DNA from 2 places in the Marinicrinis lubricantis genome. Region 2 is predicted to be linked to the other one. Evidence: riboswitches for the same ligand, from Rfam matches in the RefSeq annotation. Region 2 holds a riboswitch; the other holds the start of a gene.
The links. Region 2 has a riboswitch for cyclic di-GMP ahead of ACFPXP_RS15830 (S-layer homology domain-containing protein). Riboswitches for the same ligand answer to the same signal wherever they lie in the genome.
Positions count from the first base shown of each region.

Region 1 (3,119 bases), on a different contig from region 2:
CTCTCTCCATCAATACCTTATACATCACGACCGCCGCTTCCGCGCGTGTGGAAATATCCTTTGGCGCGATAAGGCCGTTGCTTCCCATAATCAATTGATGCTTCACTGCCAGTGCGGCAGCCTGCTTCGCCCATCCGCTGATTTGCTTTGCATCATTGAATTGGAGCAGCTGATTCATTTCCTGATCGGTCATCTGTGCTTCATTCTCATAACCTAGCGCCTGAATGAGCATGACCATCATTTCCTCACGAGTGATTGCCCGGTTCGGCAGGAATTTACCGTCCACTCCGTTCACCCATCCGGCTTCAACCGCAGCGGCGACCCATGGATTGGACCAATGCGAGCTCATATCGGCAAAGTGTGCATTCGCCTTTGCTTCCATATTGACCGTCATCCCCGTTGCATCCGCCAGCATTTTCGTAAATTCAGCCCTTGTCAGCGTTTGATTCGGCCCGAACTTGTCTTCGCCCACACCGCTCACTTTCCATCTGGCAGCCAGTGTTTCAATATAGCTCTGTCCCCAGTGCCCCTTCACATCTTGAAACGAAGGTTCATACATAAATAAACCGTAGGTTCCGGATTGCATCACATCTGCCTGCACCGTCCGGCTGTCTTCATCTGCACTACCTCCGATATATTCCAATGAAGCATCGGGCTGCTCGTCAGCGCGATAAATGCCCAGCTTGTTCACATACGCAGCAGTCAAGTCCGTATTGGCGTATGACATATGAAGCTGAAGCGGCAGCTTTGCCTCCCCGCCTATCTCCATCGTCCACAAACTTGTTACCGGCGTCATCGCATCTTCTGCTTCCGCATTAGATTTCGGTTTCAAGGTCACTTTCGTCCGCTCCGCAAAAGCCTGTGCCGGAACAACCACTTTCACGGTGCCGTCCGTGGATTCGAGTACTCCGCCCTGTGCATCAAACCACCCAGAACTCTCCTCAGATGGCGTAAAGGTCGCATCCGGAATTTCCATCCGGCGAATCGAGGTATATACCAATAGGTTAGCGGCACTTCTTGTAACCAGTTGATCTCCTGTAAACCCAATCACATCCGGGCGCTCTGTACCAAAAGTCATCTGATACGACTCATGCTCTTCCAAATTCGCCCCGAACAACTGCGGTGAACCGCCTACGTCTTCAAGCCAGGCTGCGTTCTTGTCTCCGATATATAAATTCAAATATTCTCGCTCTTTCTTGACTGGCTGAGTCAAATCGATAGGAACCGCACTCGGGTCGTCCGATTCGATGGACACATACTTGTATAGATCCGTCGCGTTGTCTCTTTGTTTCCATACGGCTCTTTCCCCATTAAATTGAAATAGGCGGATGTATTCGCTTCCTGAGATTTGAACCGCCGTTTCGGTTTGACCCGAAGCGATATCATAGATTTTAAGCTCCTGCTTGGAAGGCGCGTTGAACATCACTTTTCCATCTTTGACGATCGGACTGTAGCCTTCACCAATGACACTAGCTTCGTTCGTTTGCAGGTTGTATAGCGTAATTTGCAATCTGGCATCGAACCATACGGCATAATTTCCGTCTGCAGTAACGACACGATTCTCGGCTGCTCCGCTGCTCAGCTTCTTCTCGATACCCGCGGTCAAATTATAGCTGTATACATCCCAGTTAAAGTTCGTTTGACCCGCATATTCACGTTTGTCCATCCAGATGATGACTATGTCGCCATTGCTCAATTCCGTCATAACCGGCATTTTGGCCGGCTGTCCGTGATCCGTAATTTGCAGTTCCTGTCCCGTCTGCAAGTTCCGGTAGAAGATTTGTGTATTCCAGCTCGGGTCAAACCCGTGCCATACGGCGTGATGCTTATATGTATAGAGGCTTTTACCATCAAGCTCGACCTTCGACGTATCTCTTGAGAAGACATACTTCACCGCACCTTCCATATGGATAGGCGGCATCACGCTCCAAGCCATGATGATGGTCATGATCAAACTAAGCAGCATCCCTGTCTTTCTATGATTCTTTCTTCTTCCAAATCTCATGTTCATACTTGTTCCCCCTTATTTTTAGACAAAAAAAGACCAAGACGAAGTTTGAGCGGCCCGGCTGCCATCCCTTAACATCGGTTAAGGCTTAGACCCGTGGCTTTGCGTCTCCGACTTTCGTACGGATTTGCCGTGGTTCATTTCGCTTGGTATTCTTTCGTGATGTCTATTGGACTAGGATGATATTACCAATAAATCTCCCAAAATGATACACTATCCCCTAATTTGTGACAACCCTGTGTAACTTTATGGTGAATACACGAGATTTTCAGGTTATGGAGATGCCAACATGGGACATTCGGACTAAAACAAAAAGACCAGCCCTCACCAAGGCTGATCTTCATAGATTCATAGATTTTGCTTGTGATTTACCTGCCCAGCAGCGCCTCAATATCCTTCCGAATCTTATTCGGAGTCGTGGTTGGGGCGTATCGTTTCACAGGTTTGCCGCTGCGGTCGACGAGAAATTTCGTGAAGTTCCATTTAATACTCTCGCCCAGCAAGCCCGACTCTTCCTTCTTCAAATACTGATATAACGGATGCGTGCCAGGGCCGTTCACTTCGATTTTGCTGAACATCGGAAAACGGGTGCCGAACTGCAGCTGACAGGTCTGTTCGATTTCCGCATCAGATCCAGGCTCCTGCTCCTTGAATTGATTGCACGGAAACCCCAGCACGGCAAACCCCTGCTCTTGATAATCCTCATGCAGCGACTGCAGCTCCTTCAGCTGCGGCGCAAATCCGCACTTCGTCGCGGTATTGACGATGAGGAGCACCTTCCCTTCATAATCCCGCAGTGATATATTCTCCCCGCTAATCGTCGTCACTTCAAATTCATAAACGCTCATGGATTCCGCACCTCTTCCACCTGATTTCACTTTTCCCAATGCTTTCGAATAAATTCATCTCTTCCTGACTGTTCACGGTCTTCCTTGTAATGCTTCGGATGCTTCCTATGATAATCCTGATGATATTCTTCTGCCGGATAAAAAGTACTTGCAGGCACGATTTCCGTGACAATCGGCTTATTAAACTGCCCGCCGGCTTCAAGCGCTTGCTTCGAGCGTTCCGCTAACATACGCTGCTCCTCATGGTGGTAAAAAATCACGGT
Region 1 covers NZ_JBHSQV010000013.1:4,105-7,223, forward strand. The annotation lists gene ACFPXP_RS02405 (S-layer homology domain-containing protein) at 1-2,011, opposite strand, end outside; cyclic di-GMP riboswitch class I at 2,057-2,150, opposite strand; gene ACFPXP_RS02410 (glutathione peroxidase) at 2,377-2,856, opposite strand; gene msrA (peptide-methionine (S)-S-oxide reductase MsrA) at 2,883-3,119, opposite strand, start outside.
Region 1: linked by a shared signal. The riboswitch ahead of ACFPXP_RS02405 (S-layer homology domain-containing protein) and the one ahead of ACFPXP_RS15830 (S-layer homology domain-containing protein) in region 2 are both predicted to bind cyclic di-GMP.

Region 2 (3,119 bases):
TTCAGGTGTACCGTTAATGATGCCTCGTTGATAAAGCGCTTCGATCTGCTGCGTGTAGGCGGATGCTTCAATGTCGCTGAAGCCGCTGCTTGCTTGCACGGTCCTACCGCCAGTAAGCAGTGAGCATGTGAGAAGCAATGTTGCAGCGGATGTTGCGAGTTTGTTCATGGTTTCGTCTCTCCCTATCTAGTAAGTGTCCAGATCAGCATACGATGCAATTGTCAACGGACGATTACGATCATATAAAGATTGCGTTAAGGGCTGGTAGATTTAACCAGATATTTTATATCTAAATGATTTCTGCACCTCTGCCGATATACGATTTGCGGGATGGCATTGTATAACGCCTCTCGCAGCTCACAACTAGATTGCGTACAGAAGGGAAAGTGGAACTATGGCCAAAGGCTCGTTTCGGATTGAACTAAATATGGTGGACCGTGTGATGGAGATGCAGATCGGGGGAACGTTTACGGCGGAGGATTACGCCCGCTTTATTGCCGAATATGAGAAAAAGACGGCATCTCTGGATGGTCCATCGTATACGCTAAGGGTGGATTGTAAAGCGATGGATTTGCTTTCCGCACAAGAGGTGGAGAGCTTGAAGGGATCGTTCGAGAAATATAAGCAAACCGGATTTCGTGAGGTTGTGTTCATCATAACCGAGGCGCAGCTCTTTATGAAGATGCAGCTGAAGCGTGTCGCTCGAAGCGCCGGATTAGACAATGTCGAAGTCGTTACCGAAGGGGCTTAAATAAGCGAAAACCCGACCGATTGAGGTCGGGTTTTCGCTTATTCACTGCCTCGCCGCTACTGCAGTGTTCCGTTTTGTGAATAAGGGAATTGACTGGAGTAACCCGAGAATTGCTGATAAGCCTGATCCAGCTTATTCTGATCCTCGGCTTCGAGCTTGTAATGTCCTTTGCGGAACATGAGCTGGTACATGTCATATTGACATTGGTGCGTCTCATTCAAGACTGTCATAATGTCCTGATGCAAACTCGGATGGCTGGCTTCTCTCGCTGAAATATTGAAGCTGTCCGTCAAATATTTTTCCAATGCCAATATATCATTGACGCGGTCACGGTCATTCATTTCCGGTCCTTTTACTTTCGGTTCATAGGGCGGCTTCGGATTTTTGATCGTTTGTGAGCTTTGATTGGAATTCACCGTGGTCCCTCCTTATTGCTGCATTTGATGCATTTTCTGCATTTCTGCTGTATTGTTGTTTTGCAAATGCTTCAGCAGCAGCTGATAGTGCCGCTCGTGCATTTGGCCCGCCTGATCAATCGCCTGCTTAATCTCAGGGTCTGAGCATTCATTGGCGAAGTGCCTGCATTTTTTCATCGCGATCAGTTCCCACGACAATTGATCTTTTAAATAAAGGCAGTCTTTGGTTGTGATGACTTGCGGCGGTGTGGGGATGATCGCCTGCTGTTGCTGCTGCTGTGTTTGGCTTTGAGGCATGACAAGGATGCTCCTTTCCAATTTAGGTTTGACAAGGTTAGTTTGTCATCCGGGCGATGGTTATATCCAAATCGAGTTAACGAGATCCAGAAGCATGACAATTATGTCTAAAATCATCGAAATTGATCATTTTTTGTATTGTCAATGAGGATATCATTGGTATAATAAGAACATCGAACCAAGTCAACAACTCACGACTCAGGCTCACGAGGGCCTTGTACGAACCAAACGAATCCAATCGGCAAAATCATCGAAAGGTGATGACGCAAAGCTACAGGGGCTAAGGTACCTAATACCATGCCAGCCAGCTGCACCAAGACGAACATCTCTACTAGGGGCTAGTCTATGCGCAGAGGCATGGGCGAGCCTTTTTTGCTTGTCATTGCGTATGAAGCTGGGAGTGAGATGCTGTCCGGAGAGTATTTAGGAGAAGTGAATGAAACAAAAGGCAAATATGAATTAAAGGGGACACGATTCATGAGAAAAATTCGTTGGATGCCATTATGGATGTCTTTCATTATTGTATTGGGCTTGGCAGCACAAGGGTATGCGGCAGCATCGGAGGATTCTGAGAAGAACGCTGAAAACCGCGAACAGCTGGATATGGAGTTTACGGATACGGATGAAGCCCAATGGGCGGCGGAAGCGATTGGTATTCTGAAATTTAAAAATGTATTGTCCGGATACGATGACGGAAGCTTTCGGCCAAACAAGCCCGTGACTCGAGCAGAAGCTGTTGTAGCCGCAGTCAGGCTCATGGGATTAGAGGAAGAAGCGAAGGCGAAGCCTGCCGATCTTCAGCTGTACTTTAAGGATGCGAACGTGATACAGAAGCAGTTCAAATGGGCAAAGGGGTATATCGCGGTTGCTTTAGAGCAAGGATTGTTCGATACTTCGATGGACAAGCTGAATCCGAATCAACCGGCCAGCAGAGTGTGGATTGCAAGTCTATTAGTAAAAGCGCTCGGTCTTGAAGAAGAGGCGCTGGCACAGATGAACGTATTGCCGGATTTCAAAGATGCCGACGCGATTGCAGCCGGTGCGATTGGATATGTGAACGTGGCGGTGGAGGAAGGGATCGTCAGCGGATACCCGGACGACACGTTTAAACCGAATAAGAATGTCACCCGTGCGGAGCTCGCTTCACTTCTCGTTCGGACAGGCGAAGGGCTGCTGGAGCAATCCGGCGCGGGTGTTGTCACTGGCGAAATCATGGACATTCAGTTTGATGATAAATCGGTAACGGAAGATGTGTATACGAGTGTCACAGCGGATGTGTACGCCACGGCAACAGGTTCAATCACGGTTGTCACGTTGGGCGGAGAATCTCAGACCTATAAGATTTCACCGAATTTAGCGGTGCCCTATCAAGACACGTTTATTCCTGCATCGCAGCTCGCCGTTTCCGATACGGTATCCTTGACGGTTCAAGACGGAGTGGTCATCGAAGCGAGCTTCATTGAACAGGAAAGCGCACACGAGCAGCCCGCAGGAATCTATGAATTTAAATTAAAGATCGAATATGATAAGAAGCAGTCGATCGAGATGAAATATGAAAACGATAGAGAACATATCAAAGCGGAGATTGAAAAGAAGACAGACGGAAAAAAAGAAAAGGTGAAGGGTGAAGAAGCGATCCAGCAGCTGGAAAGCTT
Region 2 covers NZ_JBHSQV010000172.1:33,164-36,282, forward strand. The annotation lists gene ACFPXP_RS15810 (5'-nucleotidase C-terminal domain-containing protein) at 1-168, opposite strand, end outside; gene ACFPXP_RS15815 (hypothetical protein) at 395-751, shown strand; gene ACFPXP_RS15820 (spore coat protein) at 808-1,167, opposite strand; gene ACFPXP_RS15825 (hypothetical protein) at 1,180-1,464, opposite strand; cyclic di-GMP riboswitch class I at 1,695-1,780, shown strand; gene ACFPXP_RS15830 (S-layer homology domain-containing protein) at 1,810-3,119, shown strand, end outside.